Regions from separate parts of the Arthrobacter sp. Soil761 genome, predicted to be linked through region 2. Evidence: predicted binding sites of a transcription regulator. Region 2 holds the regulator's gene; the other holds the start of a gene.
The links. The regulator HrcA, encoded in region 2, represses chaperone genes, less so after heat shock. The targets are predictions, from matches to a motif close to TTNGCACTCGNNNNNNNCGAGTGCNAA.
Positions count from the first base shown of each region.

Region 1: groES (co-chaperone GroES) is a predicted target of HrcA. The motif match lies at 5,260-5,286, and genes of this name have one in related genera.

Region 1 covers NZ_LMSF01000032.1:135,626-143,280, forward strand. The annotation lists gene ASG79_RS22110 (DUF389 domain-containing protein) at 1-844, shown strand, start outside; gene ASG79_RS22115 (ATP-dependent DNA ligase) at 868-2,391, opposite strand; gene ASG79_RS22120 (dihydrofolate reductase family protein) at 2,448-3,050, shown strand; gene groL (chaperonin GroEL) at 3,119-4,729, opposite strand; gene groES (co-chaperone GroES) at 4,809-5,102, opposite strand; gene ASG79_RS22135 (DLW-39 family protein) at 5,355-5,789, opposite strand; gene ASG79_RS22140 (class I SAM-dependent methyltransferase) at 5,788-7,017, shown strand; gene ASG79_RS22145 (shikimate 5-dehydrogenase) at 7,022-7,655, opposite strand, start outside.
Region 2 covers NZ_LMSF01000012.1:302,985-310,639, reverse strand. The annotation lists gene lepA (translation elongation factor 4) at 1-414, shown strand, start outside; gene hemW (radical SAM family heme chaperone HemW) at 440-1,669, shown strand; gene ASG79_RS09560 (DUF4870 domain-containing protein) at 1,693-2,103, opposite strand; gene ASG79_RS09555 (DUF3097 domain-containing protein) at 2,223-3,074, opposite strand; gene hrcA (heat-inducible transcriptional repressor HrcA) at 3,246-4,259, shown strand; gene dnaJ (molecular chaperone DnaJ) at 4,347-5,474, shown strand; gene ASG79_RS09540 (16S rRNA (uracil(1498)-N(3))-methyltransferase) at 5,477-6,256, shown strand; gene ASG79_RS09535 (GerMN domain-containing protein) at 6,243-7,160, opposite strand; gene ASG79_RS09530 (PhoH family protein) at 7,566-7,655, shown strand, end outside.

The DNA of each region.
Region 1 (7,655 bases), on a different contig from region 2:
CGACGTTATCGAGGTCCTGATCGCCCGGGAGTCAGTGGAGGAACTCCTCGAGAAGCTGGAGATCCTGAAGGTCCAGGACGTTGGATCCATTGCCATGTCCACGCCGGAATTAGTCCTGTCAAAGAAAGCCGACCGGGCGGAGCGGGCCGCCCCCGGGGACGGTGCGGACGCAGTGATCTGGGACGACGTGACGCGGCAAACCGGAGAGGACTCCCGCCTGACATGGAACTTCCTCGCCTTCCTGGTGCTCGCAACCCAGCTTGCCGGGATCGGCATCGTGACGGACTCCCCCATCGCGATTGTGGGAGCCATGGCGGTAGGTCCCGAGTTCGGACCGCTGGCCGCCCTCGCCGTCTCGCTTGCCACCCGGCAGTGGAAGCTTGGCCGCCGTGCTGCCATTGCCCTGGGTGTCGGGTTCCCCGTGGCCATGCTGCTGGCGGCACTGACGGCGTGGCTGTCGGTGCCCCTCGGTCTCTTCCCGCGGGATGCCCTGGACAAGGGTTCCGCGGTGGAATTCATCTACCATCCGGGTCCGTATTCGCTGATTGTTGCCGTCCTGGCCGGCATCGCGGGAATGCTCTCCATCATCGGCCGGCGCTCCGCGGCCCTGATCGGGGTCTTCATCTCGGTGACCACCGTTCCGGCGGCAGGGTACGTTGCGGTGGCCCTGGTCCTGGGGGAATACCAGAAGGCTGCGGGCTCGGCGCTCCAGTTGCTGCTCAACCTCGTGGGCATCGTGGTGGCCGCCCTCGCGGTACTGCTTTTCTACCGCATGGTTTCCAGGCGCGTGCCGCACGGGGTGGCACGGAACCTGAGGCGCCAGCGGAGCGGGGCCCGCAACTAAGGAGCCTCCGCATTCACGGTGCGCTACGGCCGCAGCAGGGCGCGCAGGGTCTGGATCGTGTCTGCTTCGGCCGCAGCCTTGTCATCCCGGTAGCGCTTGACCCGGGCAAACCTCAGGGCGATGCCGCCGGGATAGCGCGGTGACTGCTGCACGCCGTCGATGGCGATTTCCACCACCGTGACCGGCTCAACCCACACCGTGCCGGCCGTGCGCCGCACCTCAAGCTCCTGGAACCTCTCCGTCTGCCATCGCAGCAGTTCGTCGGTGAGGCCCTTGAAGGTCTTGCCCACCATGACGTAGCCGCCGGGTTCTCCGAACTCCCCAGCGGGGTCAAGGGCGCCCAGGTGCAGGTTGGACAGCGTCCCGGTGCGGCGCCCGGACCCCCATTCGCAGGCGAGCACCACCAGGTCGTACGTCAGCACCGGCTTGACCTTTACCCAGTTGGCTCCGCGCCGGCCGGCCGCGTAGGTGGAACCGATGGCCTTCACCACAACGCCTTCATGGCCTGCGGCAAGCGCCTCCTGCGACACCCGTTCCGCAACGGCGGGATCGGCCGTGACCTCCCCCGGTATCCGGTGCTCCGGCGCGATCCGCTCGAGCTCACTGATCCGGGCGGACAGCGGCTCATCAAGCAGGTCCCGCCCATCGATATGCAGCACGTCGAAGAACCAGGGATGCAGCACCGTCTCACGCGCGGCATCCGCACCGAAGCGCGCCATGGTTTCCTGGAACGGCCGCGGGCCGCCTTCCTCGTCCAGGGCCAGGGTTTCGCCGTCAAGGATCACGTCCCGCAGCGGCAGCCCGCGAACCAGGTCCACCACCTCGGGGAGCCGGTGGGTGACGTCGGCGAGGTTGCGCGTGTAGATGCTGACGTCGTCGCCGGACCGGTGCACCTGGATGCGGGCGCCGTCGAGCTTGTATTCCACCGAGGCCTCCCCGGTCGCCTCCAGGGCTGCGCTGGGACTGGCCGCGGTGGCCGCCAGCATGGGCTGCACGGGGCGGCCAACCACCAGGCCGACGTCGTCCAGCTCGGCTTCGGTGCCCGTGATGGCCAGCAGGGCTGTTCCGCCCAGGTCGCCCGAAAGCATCGCAGCGCGCCGTACGGCGGCAACGGGCTTCCCGGCAGCGCGGGCAACGGCATCCGTCAGCACTCCCTCCAGGGCTCCTATACGCAGCTCGCCAAGCAGGACACCTGCAATGAAGGCCTGCTCAGAAGCAGTGGCTGCCGCCATCAGCGTCCGGAGGGTGGCCGCGCGCCCCGCGCCCGATCCGGTACCCGCCGTGGCAAGCAGCCGGTCCAGGGCAGCGTCGAGGTCGGCCAGGGTGAGGGTTGGTTCGACGGCGGGTTCCTCCTTGGCCGCCGCCACGGCACTCCATCCGACGCCCACGCGTCCCTGGCGGGGCTTGGCAACCAGCCAGCCCACCGCCGTCGGGATTTCCGCCGGCTCAAGCCGGCCCAGCAGCTGGGCCAGCGCATCCACCTTGGCCAGCCGGGAGCGGGTGGAGGTGACGGCCTCCGCGGTGTTGACGAGCTCAAGGAGCAGCATGGCACCATCCTGCCACGGCACTGGACAGGGCAGGAGCCCCGTTCCAGACTTGGTGGATGGGCAACATCGTCGCGAACCTGTTCATCACCCTGGACGGCGTCTACCAGGCGCCCGGCGGCCGCGAGGAAGACAGCGAGGGCGGGTTCAACCTTGGCGGCTGGCAGGCACCGGTCTCCGACGACGAATCCGGCGCCGCCATTGCGGCTGGAATAGCGCGGATGGATGCCCTGCTCCTTGGCAGGAAGACCTACGACATCTTTGCCGCCTACTGGCCCCAGCAGTCCGGGGACATCGCGGACACGCTCAACCGGATACCCAAGTTTGTGGTGTCAAGCTCCTTGTCCGATCCGGCATGGGCCGGCACCACCGTGCTGCCGGATGCCGCGGCGGCGGGCGGGCTCCGGGACGAGTACCAGCAGGTGCACATGTTCGGCAGTGGCGTCCTCATCCGGTCCCTGCTGGAGGCGCAAGTGCTGGACCGCCTTCATCTCTGGCTGTATCCGGTCACCCTGGGGCAGGGCAAGCGGCTCTTCGACGCCGGGACGGTCCCCTCAACATTCCGCCTCGCCGAGCCGGTACGCAGCTACCCCAAGGGAGCCGTGTCGTTGGTCTACGAGCCTGCGGGCGGAGTCGAAACCGCCGAGATGGCGGCTACGTAGCACCCGGAACACAGAAAACCGGCCCAGCTGGTGCTGGGCCGGTTTTCTGTATGTGAAGACGGGCAGGATCAGTGGCTGTGGCCTGCGTGCTCGTCCTCTTCGGCCGGCTTCTCCACGACAAGGGTCTCGGTGGTGAGAACCAGCGCGGCGATGGAGGCCGCGTTGCGGAGGGCTGCACGGGTGACCTTGACGGGGTCGATGACGCCCGCAGCGATCAGGTCCTCGTACTCGCCGGACTTGGCGTTGAACCCGTTGTTGATTTCCAGGTCGGCAACCTTGGAGGTGACCACGTAACCGTCGAAGCCGGCGTTCTGGGCGATCCAGCGCAGGGGCTGGACCAGTGCGCGGCGGACAATGCCGACGGCCGCGGCAGCGTCGCCTTCGAGGGCGTTGACGGCGGCATCCTCATCCAGTGCCTTAAGGGCGTGGATCAGGGCCGAGCCACCGCCGGCCACGATGCCTTCTTCGAGGGCAGCGCGGGTGGAGGACACTGCGTCCTCGATGCGGTGCTTCTTTTCCTTCAGCTCAACCTCGGTTGCGGCACCCACCTTGATGACGCCGATGCCGCCGGCCAGCTTGGCCAGCCGCTCCTGGAGCTTTTCGCGGTCCCAGTCGGAATCGGTGCGGGTAACCTCGGCGCGCAGCTGGGCAACGCGTGCGGCCACGTCCTCGGCCGAGCCTGCGCCGTCGACGATGGTGGTGTTGTCCTTGGTGACGGTGATGCGGCGGGCGGTACCCAGCACCTCCAGGCCAACGGTGTCCAGGCTCAGGCCCAGTTCCGGGGAGACAACCTGCGCACCGGTGAGGGTGGCGATGTCCTGCAGCATGGCCTTGCGGCGGTCGCCGAAGCCGGGAGCCTTGACGGCAACAACGTTCAGGGTGCCGCGGATGCGGTTGACGATGAGCGTGGACAGGGCCTCGCCCTCGACGTCCTCGGCGATGATGAACAGCGGCTTGGAAGCCTGCAGTGCCTTTTCCAGCAGCGGCAGGAATTCCTGGATCGAGGAGATCTTGCCCTGGTTGATCAGGATAAGGGCGTCCTCGAGGACTGCTTCCTGGCGTTCCGCGTCGGTGACGAAGTACGGGGACAGGTAGCCCTTGTCGAACTGCATGCCCTCGGTGAGGACCAGTTCGGTCTGGGTGGTGGAGGACTCTTCGATGGTGATGACGCCATCCTTGCCCACCTTCCCAAAGGCCTCGGCGAGCAGTTCGCCGATTTCGTCGCTCTGGGCCGAGATGGCGGCAACGTTAGCCACCTGGGTGCCTTCGACCGGGCGGGCGTTTTCGAGCAGGCGGGCAGCCACGGCTTCAACCGCAACTTCGATGCCGCGCTTGATCTGACCGGGAGCGGCGCCGGCAGCAACGTTGCGCAGGCCTTCCTTGACCAGGGCCTGGGCCAGGACCGTGGCGGTGGTGGTGCCGTCGCCGGCAACGTCGTTGGTCTTGGTGGCTACTTCCTTGGCCAGCTGCGCGCCAAGGTTCTCGTAGGGATCGTCAAGTTCCACTTCACGGGCGATGGTGACGCCGTCATTCGTGATGGTGGGGGCGCCCCACTTCTTGTCCAGGACGACGTTGCGGCCGCGGGGGCCGAGCGTCACCTTGACGGTGTTCGCGAGCTTATCGATGCCGGCCTCAAGGGACCGGCGGGCAGCGTCGTTAAACGCAAGCTGCTTTGCCATGGTTTTGTCCTTTCAAAGACAGAAACCCCGCACTGCCGGCCAGCATGAGCATGGCCGGCGGCACGGGGATCCGGAAGAGTTACTTGACGACGACAGCCAGGACGTCGCGGGCGGACAGCACCAGGTACTCGGTGCCGCCGGTCTTGACTTCGGTTCCGCCGTACTTGGAGTAGATGACGACGTCGCCAACGGCAACGTCAACCGGAACCCGCTGGCCGTCTTCGAAGCGGCCGGGGCCTACTGCAACAACTTCGCCTTCCTGCGGCTTCTCCTGGGCGGAGTCCGGGATGACCAGGCCTGAAGCCGTGGTCTGCTCGGCTTCGAGCGGGCGGACAACAATACGATCCTCAAGAGGCTTAATAGAGACCGACACTCGGACCTCTCCTTTTCGTCAGCAAAATTCGTGGACTGGAAAGCTTTCCGCCGTAGCTGGCAAACCGTCGTCGCGGTGCCGGCAGCAGCCTGGCTGGCAGCTCTTCATGTGTTAGCACCCTCCTAGGGAGAGTGCTAATGAAGACTCTATGTAAGGGTTAGCACTCGGTCAAGGTGAGTGCCAACGTTTCGTCATCGGCGTAAGCCTTTCGGGCTCCGGCCGACGGCGGTTCAGGGCGGCAAACATGCTTCCCTAACGGCCCAGGTCGTCGAAGTCCACGTCCTCGCCACCGTCGGCCTCGCCGCCTCCCTGCTGACGTTTCCGGTAGAGCACCCAACCGGCCCCGGCTGCGGTGAGTACGGCAACAACAAGGAAGAAAATGCTCCCGGCCCGTGCGCCGTCGTACAACCCGCGGATGTCCCGCGCCTCCTGCGTGTTGTCGTGGATGTCGTTGCCGCCCACCGAATAAACGGTGGCGTTGAACGTGTCCAGCAGGAAAATGATCACCAACAAGGCGATGCACACCACGGCCACCACGGCCGCGGCGATCAGGGCTGGACGGGCAAACCTAGCCACACCGCGGTCCCTGGGTCGATGTTCGCCGGACTCCCCTGGGGCTGCGCTGTCATCCATGGTTTCCACAGTATCCGCATCCCGGCAGCCGTCCTCCACTAGGCTGGAAACCATGCCCCACGCTCCCCAGGACCAGATCGCACCCCTGTTGACCCCCGAAGGCTGGGAGTTGCTGGCATCGCTGGGCCCCTACCGCGAAGAGGACGCGTTTGAGCTCAATTCGGCGCTCCGGAAAGCCGGCCACCCGGGCGAACTTGTATCCGCCGTCCTGACGCAGTCCAGGCTGCGGACCAGGGCCGAGGCGAAGTTTGGTGAGTTCGCCCGCCAGATGCTTTTCACCCAGGCAGGCCTTGAGCAGGCCACCCGGCTGAACGTCGCCGCACACCACGCGCAGCGGTTCGCCGCAGCCGGGATCCGGCACGTGGCGGACCTGGGCTGCGGTCTTGGTGCCGACGCCATGGCCCTGGCTTCCCTGGACATCACCGTCACCGCCGTGGAGATGGATGAAACCACCGCTGCCTGCGCCACCATGAACCTCATCCCCTTCCCCAATGCCACGGTGGTCCACGCGGACGCGGCATCGGTCCCGCTGGAGGGGATCGACGGCGTCTGGCTGGATCCGGCACGCCGCGTCACTTCCACGTCGGGGACCAAGCGGATCTGGGACCCGGAGGCTTTCTCACCGCCGTTGTCCTTCGTGGAGTCGCTGGCCGCCGGGGGGAAGGCGGTGGGCGTAAAGATGGGCCCGGGCATGCCCCACGAGTCCGTGCCCACGGGATGCGAAGCCCAGTGGGTGTCGGTGGCCGGGGACGTGACCGAGGTGACCCTCTGGTTCAACGCCGTGCGCAGGCCCGGGGTCCGCCGGGCTGCCCTGGTCCTGGGGTCCCAGGGGCCCGCCGAGCTGACCAGCGCAGAGGACTTCGGCGCCGGCCCGGCCGCTCCGGTGGGACCCGTGGAGGGTTACCTGTACGAACCCGACGGCGCCGTGATCCGTGCCGGGCTGGTTGCCGACGTGGCGCTGCAGCTCGGCGGGCACCTGGTGGATGAACACATTGCCTACATCTGTGCCGCGGAACTTCTGGACACCCCGTTCGCCAAGGCTTACAGGGTCCTGGAAGTCATGCCCTACAACGTCAAGGCACTCAAGGCCTGGGTGAAGGAGGAGGGGATCACCGTGCTGGACATCAAGAAGCGCGGCACAGCGGTGACCCCGGAAGAGCTGCGGAAGCAGCTCCTCCCGCAGGGCAAGGGCGCCGCCAAAAAGGGTTCCGCCAGGACGGCCACGCTGGTCCTGACTCGCATCGGCGAGGACCGCGTGGCCATCGTGGTGGAACCGGTGTAAACGCCTACTGGGCGCGCATGAACTCCTCGGCTGCCCGGACCTGTTCCGCGGTGGGGCGCACTCCCGTGTACAGCACAAACTGTTCCAGGGCCTGGATGGTGGCAACCTCCGCACCGGTGATGACGTGCTTGCCTGCCGCGCGGGCGGCCCGGATCAGCGGCGTCTCGGCGGGCAGTGCCACCACGTCGAAGACCACGCGTGCGGCCTCGATGGCCTCCGCGGGGAAGGACAGGCTGTCCGCTTCGGCGCCGCCCGCCATGCCGATGGGGGTGACGTTGATGATCATGTCCGCCGTCCCGCCGTCGAGCGCTGCACGCCAGTGGAAACCGTACTGGCCTGCGAGCGCACGCCCGGCGGCCTCGTTCCGGGCGATGACGGTGACGTCCTTGAAACCGGCGTCCCGGAGCGCGGCGACGGTGGCCTTGGCCATCCCGCCCGCCCCCTGGACCAGCACGGAATAGTCGGTGGGGACCCCGTTGGATGCCAGCAGCTGCTCAATGGCCGTGTAGTCGGTGTTGTACGCCTTGAGGTGGCCGTCGGTGTTCACGATGGTGTTCACGGAGTCGATGGCCTTGGCGGACGGGTCCATCTCGTCCACCAGCGCGATGACGTCTTCCTTGTACGGCATGGAGATGGCA
Region 2 (7,655 bases):
CTGGACTGGAAGGCCGACGGCGAGCAGGCCGCCGACCTGGTGAAGGTGGACATCATGCTCCAGGGCGAACAGGTGGACGCGTTCAGCGCCATCACGCACCGGGACAAGGCGTACGCCTACGGCGTGATGATGACCGGCAAGCTGCGCGAACTGATTCCCCGCCAGCAGTTCGAAGTGCCCATCCAGGCCGCGATCGGTTCCAGGATCATCGCCCGCGAAAGCATCCGCGCCATCCGCAAGGACGTGCTGGCCAAGTGCTACGGCGGTGACATCTCGCGGAAGCGCAAGCTGCTGGAGAAGCAAAAAGAAGGCAAGAAGCGCATGAAGATGGTGGGCACAGTGGAGGTGCCGCAGGAAGCGTTCATCGCCGCCCTGACCACCGACGAATCGAAGGACAAGGCCAAGAAGAAGTGACCACCGCACAGCGGGGGACCCGCTGATGCCCAGCGTTCTTCCCCTCGGCGACCCGGCGCCGTCGGACGGTCTGCTGCCTGCCCAGGCAGCGGACGGTGCGGCGGCCCGGGCTTTCGGGTTGTACGTCCACATCCCGTTCTGCGCTGTGCGCTGCGGCTACTGCGACTTCAACACCTACACCGCCACGGAACTTGGCGGCGGAGCGTCCCAGGACGCATACGCCCAGACCGCCGTGTCCGAGGTGTCGCTGGCGGCTGCTGTGCTGTCACGTTCAGGGCTGCCGGACCGGAAGCTCAGCACCGTCTTCTTTGGCGGCGGCACGCCCACGCTGCTGCCGGCCGATGACCTCGCCCTGATCCTCCGGGCCGCCATCGACCAATGGGGCATTGACGACGGCGCCGAGGTCACCACCGAAGCCAACCCCGATTCCGTCACGCCGGAGTCCCTTGCCGTCCTCAAGGACGCCGGGTTCACCAGGGTGTCCTTTGGGATGCAGTCCGCGGTTCCGCACGTGCTCAAGGTGCTGGACCGGACCCATACGCCCAGCCGGGTGCCGCAGGTGGTGCAGTGGGCGCGCGAGGCAGGACTGGCTGTCAGCCTGGACCTGATTTACGGGACGCCGGGGGAGTCGCTGGCCGACTGGCGGCACTCCCTCGAAACGGCGCTTTCCTACGGGCCGGACCACATCAGCGCCTACGCGCTGATCGTTGAGGAGGGCACCAAGCTGGCCGCGCAGATGCGCCGCGGCGAAGTCCCGGGAATCGACGACGACGACCACGCCGACAAGTACGAGCTCGCCGACCAGCTGATCACCGAAGCCGGACTTGGCTGGTACGAGGTCAGCAACTGGGCGCGGACTCCGGAGCAGGCCTGCCGCCACAACCTCGCATACTGGCGGGGTGACGACTGGTGGGGCATCGGCCCGGGCGCGCACTCACACATGGGCGGGGTCCGCTGGTGGAACGTCAAGCACCCGTCCGCTTACGCGAACCGGCTGTCGCAGGGGCTTTCGCCCGCCGCCGGCAGGGAAACCCTGGACGCGGAAACAAGGAACCTGGAGCGGGTCATGCTGGAGGCCCGCCTCCAGTCGGGACTGGATGTCTCAACGCTGAGTGCCGGGGGACGCCACGAGGTGGCCGGACTGATCGCAGCCGGCCTGGTTGATCCTGCTGCCGCATTCCGCGGACGCCTGGTCCTGACCCTCAAGGGCAGGCTCTTGGCAGACGCAGTAGTCCGCCGCATCCTGCCGGACTAGAGCCGACCCGCGGGCAGTTGCCCTTACTTGATCCAGCGCAGGTTGTACTGGTAGCGGTGCGGCTGGCCCCGGTTGACGTGGATCCCTGCCGCGACGGAGAAGCACGTGAGCGCCACCCAGATCAGCGTGGCAATGACCGCGAAGATGTTCCCGACGTAGGGGACGAACACCAGGATGTTGGCCAGCACCGCGGCGATGGTGGGCGGCAGGCTGAAGTTCAGCGCTTCCTTGGATTCCTGGGCGGTAAATGGCCCGCGGTCACGGAAGATCAAGTAGATCAGCAGCGAGGGGACGCACCCCAGGATCCCGCCGAAGTGCGCCAGCGTCGCCCACTGGCGGTCTTCGCTGGCCGTAAGCGGCAGGGCGTTGGCGGGGACGCCATGGTACTCGGAACGGCCCTGGCCGTCCCTGTGATCACGTGCGTTTTCTGCCACAGTCTGTTCCTTCGAAGGTGCAAGTGGTGCTGACTACAATTCCGGCGCGGTGCGCAGTGCCTCAGGAAACAAGGAACCGCACTACCAAGAATACTGGTTCCCGGGACGCCGTCCGCCCTTCACGGCACGGTCAGGAAATCGATGACTTCCTCGACCCTGCCCAGCAGCGACGCTTCGAGGTCCGCGTACGTGCGCACGGCGCCCAGCAGCTTCTGCCATCCCAGGCCGACATCTTCCTTGGTGGCGTGGGGCCAGCCGAAGGCTTTCAGGATCCCCGTCTTCCAGTCCTGCCCGCGGGGCACGGCCGGCCATTTGTCGATGCCAAGGACAGCGGGCCGGATCGCCTGCCAGACGTCCACGTAGGGGTGACCGACGATCAGGACGTTGCCTGCGGCGCCCGGGGAGGCCATGACGGCATCCGCGATGCGGGACTCCTTGGAGTCAGGAACCAGGTGGTCCACCAGGACGCCAAGACGGCGGCCAGGCCCCGGCCTGAAGTCCGCGACGGCTGCGGCAAGGTCGTCAATGCCGTGCAGGGGCTCGACGACGATGCCCTCCACCCGGAGGTCGTCTCCCCAGACCTTTTCCACCAGTTCGGCGTCGTGCTTGCCTTCCACCCAGATCCGGCTGGCCTTGGCCACCTGGGCGCGTTGTCCGGCGACCCGAACGGACCCCGAGGCCGTCCTGCCCGCCGCGGGACCGGCAGCGGCCGGCCGGGGGGCGGGTGGCATCAGCCGGATCGGCCGGCCCTCCAGGAGGAAGCCGAACCCAAGGCGGAAGGAACGCGATTTTCCCCTGCGGTCCTCCAGCGCCACCACATGCATGCCGCCGGATTTCTCCACCCGGGTCACGGCACCCACCCAGCCCGACTGCACTTCCTCGAGCACCATGCCGCGCTCCACGGGGACCTCAGGCAGTTCCGTCCGTGCGGGAGCGGATATGCCGCGTGGGCCCCAGTTCCGGTAATCCATGGATTTGATCCGCCTAGCGCTAGTGTTCAACTCCGCAATTTCGCCCGGAGCGGTACCAATGCTAACAACGGGCCGAGGCATAATAGACTGTTAGCACTTAGGCATGTCGAGTGCTAACCCTGGGTTGCATCGGGAGGGGCATGCGCCCCGAACCATGGATGGAGGTGGAGAGTGAGCGAGCCACGCAAGCTGGAAGTACTGCGGGCCATCGTGGAGGACTACGTCCACTCCCGCGAGCCGGTTGGGTCCAAGGCCCTGGTGGAGCGGCATCATCTTGGTGTTTCCAGCGCCACCATCCGCAATGACATGGCCGCACTGGAGGACGAGGGGCTGATCACCGCCCCGCACACCAGTGCCGGCCGGATTCCCACGGACAAGGGCTACCGGCTCTTTGTGGACCAAATCTCGGCTGTCAAGCCGCTCTCGGCCGCCGAACGCCGCGCCATCCAGTCCCTGCTCGAAGGCGCGGACGACCTCGACGACGTGCTGGAGAGGACCGTCCGGCTGCTGTCGCAGCTGACCAACCAGGTTGCCGTGGTGCAGTATCCGCACCTGAGCAGGGCACTGGTCCGGCACATCGAATTCGTCCTGCTCGCCCCGCGCAAGGTCCTCGTCGTCCTGATCGCCAACAGCGGCAAGGTGGAGCAGCGGGTGATCGACGTCGGGCAGGACCTTGGCGACGACGCACTGGCTGAACTGCGCACCCGGTTCCTCGGTGCACTGGGCGGAACACCGCTGCGCCAACTGGCCCAGGCGCTGCCCGCCGTCGTCGCCGCCACCCCGCACCCGCAGCGGCAGGCGGCACACGCATTGGCGCTCGGGCTGGAGGGCCTGGCGCAAAACAGCCGGGAGGACCGGATGGTCATGGCCGGCACCGCCAACCTGGCCAGGTCCAACGTCGACTTCCCCCTCAGCATCGGCCCGGTGCTCGAGGCGCTGGAGGAACAGGTGGTGATGCTGCGGCTGTTGAGCGAAATGGCCCAGGACCACCGCGGCGTCGCTGTCAGCATCGGACGGGAGAACCCGTACGACGGCCTTGCCGAGGCCTCCGTGGTGGCCACTGCCTACCGTCCGGACAGCTCGGCGAAAGTAGGCATCCTCGGGCCCACCCGGATGGATTACCCCACCACCATGGCCGCCGTCAGGGCAGTGGCGCGCTACCTTTCCAGGATTTTGGGGCCCTGACTCTTGGCCGCCGGAGCGCGCTTCGGCCGGAAAGCAAGAGCTGGGCCGCCCAACTGAACGCAGTACAACAAGGAAGAGATACGAACTTTGAGCAGCCACTATGACGTCCTTGGAGTCTCACCCGAAGCGACGGGTGAAGAAATCAAAAAGGCCTACCGCAAGCTGGCCCGCACCCTACACCCGGACGTAAACCCCGGTGCGGACGCATCGGAACGGTTCAAGGCAGTAACTCACGCCTACGAGGTGCTTTCGGACCCCCAGAAGCGCCGGATCTACGACACCACCGGCAATGAGAACGGCACCGACAACGGTTTCGGCGGCGCAGGCTACGCGGGCCAGGGCTTCGCGTTCCAGGACATTTTCGACACCTTCTTCGGCGCCGGCGGCACGTCCGGTCCCGCTTCCCGTGTCCGCCGCGGCCAGGATGCCCTGATCAGCGTACGGATCGACCTCCGCGACGCCGTATTCGGCGTGAACAAGAAACTCGAAGTGGACACCGCCGTGGTCTGCCCCACCTGTGACGGATCCTGTTGCCGCCCCGGCACCCATCCGGAACGCTGCGACATCTGCGGCGGCAGCGGACAGGTCCAGCGGGCCGTCCGCTCCATCCTCGGCCAGGTCATGACGGCCGCCCCCTGCGGCACCTGCGAAGGTTTCGGCACCGTCATCAAGGATCCCTGCAACGAGTGCAGCGGCCAGGGCCGTATCCGCAGCCGCCGGTCGCTGACCATCAAGGTCCCTGCCGGTGTGGCCACCGGAACCCGGATCCAGCTCTCCGGCCAGGGCGAGGCCGGCCCCGCGGGCGGTCCGGCCGGCGACCTGTACGTGGAGATCCGCGTCAACAATGACGCCACCTACGTGCGGGAGGGCGACGACCTGCACGCCACCCTGCACATCCCCATGACGGCAGCCGCCCTGGGCACGGATGTCAGCCTGGAAACCTTCGACGGCACGCAGGAGATCGACGTCAAGCCCGGTACCCAGTCGGGGGAGATCATCACCCTGCGCGGCCTCGGCGTCACCCACCTGAGGGGCTACGGCCGCGGCGACCTGAAGGTCCACCTCCAGGTGGACACCCCGGCCAAGCTCGACCCCGCGCAGGAGGACCTCCTGCGCCAACTGGCCAAGCTCCGTGGTGAACAGATCACCGAGGGCAAGCTCGCTGCCAGCGGCGGCATGTTCGCCAAGCTCCGGGACCGGCTCGGTAACCTGTAGCGGTGAGCAACCCCGTCTTCTTCACGCCCCCCGGTTCGCTGGCCGGGATGGCGGCCGGCAAACTCTTTGTCCTCGACGGGGCGGAGGCGCGGCATGCCGTCACCGTCAAACGGCTGTCTCCCGGCGAAGCGGTGGACATCGTCGACGGCGCCGGCACCCGGATGACCGGGAAGGTGGTGTCCGCCGCTCCCTCCGCACTCGAGGTGGAATGCGGGACGCTGACCGTCGAAGACAGGCCGGACGTCCGGCTGGTGCTGGTCCAGGCCCTCGCCAAGGGGGACCGCGACGAGCTGGCCATCGAGACGGCCACGGAACTGGGCATCGACGCCGTCATACCCTGGCAGTCCGAACGGTCAATCGTCCGCTGGAAGGGCGACCGCGCAGCCCGGGCCCATGCCAAATGGGAATCCTCCGTGGCCGCGGCCGCCAAGCAGGCACGGCGCGCCTGGATCCCCGAAGTGCGGTCCGCCGTCGACACTGCCGGGCTTTCCGCTGCCGTGGAAGCTGCCGACCTCGCTGTCATCCTGCATGAGGACGCCGTTCGGCCGCTGCGCACCGTCCTTGAAACATGGCAAGGGAAAGCAGGCTCCGGACCCCGGGAAATCCTGCTCATCGTCGGTCCGGAGGGCGGCATCAGCCAGCGGGAGGTAACGAAACTCTGCGATAAGGGCGCCGTGACCGCCCTCCTGGGGCACCATGTCCTGCGGTCCTCCACGGCCGGCCCGGCCGCCGTCGTGCTTGCCAGCGACGTCCTTGGCCGGTGGACGGCTACCGGACCTTAAAGGACCTCGTGTCCTCGTTCCGGTCCGGTTCCCCGCCGGAGCCGGCCTGGGCCACCCGCAGCATGTAATCGCCCGGCGGAAGGTTCAGGGCCAGGGTGAAGACGCCGGCCTGCCCCTGTTCGGACGCAGCCGTGGTTTCACCCGCCAGGAACGGTGCTTTGCTGCCGCCGTCCGTAGACTGCAGGATCTGCCAGCGGAGCTTCGCCCCGGGCGATGTGCTGCGGCCGGTGATCTTCACGCTCCCGCCGGGCACTTCGGCGTTCTCCTGGGGATCAATGATCCAGACGGGCGCCACCAGGCCCGCGGCGCGGGTCATCAGGGCCCCGAGCTGCACTTTGCCGAAGGCCACGTAGTCCGTGTGGCCGTCCACGAGGATCCGGACCCGGATCTGCTGGCCGGTGTCGATCAGGCCCGAACTGGCGGCGGCAGCGGTTGCCGTGTAGATCAGCTGCTGGATGGCCCGGGCAGCCATGTCGGCATCGAGGTTGCTGTTGAAAGCGTCCGAGGAGACGTCGACGGTGATGACGTCCTTGCCGGAGATTGAGGTGGCAAGTTTGTCCGGGTTCTGCCAGGGCGTGAAGAAGTCAGGGTCCAGCGGCTTTTCCGACATCATGGCCCGCAGGGCGCGGGTGACCGGGTTCTCCTGTTCAGGGACGTCGCGGAATTCCCGGTAAAGAAAGATGTTCCCGCCGCTGCGGCCGATCCAGTAGACCGGCGCCTTGTTGGAGGACTGTGCGGTTTCCAGCGGGGCGCTGGTGGACAGCGTGTCCGGCATGGTGCCGCCCGTTGCCGGCACCGAGGCGATGGTGCCGGTGGGTGAGGGGCCGCCCTCGGCCGTGCAGCCCGCAAGGACCGGAACCAGGACCAGGATTCCTGCAAGGACGGCGGGGCGCAGACGGCCCATCGGTCGTCCTGCCCTTTCGGGCGCAGAGGTTTCCGGCACTGTCCTGCCCTTGTCCTTTCCTGGCGTGGCGGGCCGATCCCCCTGGCGGCCTGGTGTTCCAGCAGATGCTGGATTTCCAGCATTGCACAGCGGCGCGGCCGCCCAGCCGCTCTTTGCCTCCGCGGGCACAACTGCAACGGGAACGATATGAGGCCGATATGAAGTTGATACCTAAGGACGTCCCGGCACCCTCCGGACGGGTTGCAGCCGCTGCTCCATGGCGGCCTGGTATCCGGCCCGGCCCCGCGCTGGCGTAAGATAAAGGGATCGCTGGGGCCAGGAGCACCGTCCAACGGGCGCCGGCATCAGCAAACGCAAACATTGATGTCGATCTTCGAGGGGACCACGGGCCTGCGGGCCAGCACCATGACTGAATCAGCAAATGGTAAGCGCCGGCTCAATACGGGCGAAGGCAGTCCGGGTGAATTCCCGCACTCCCTGCCCGGCACCCGGACT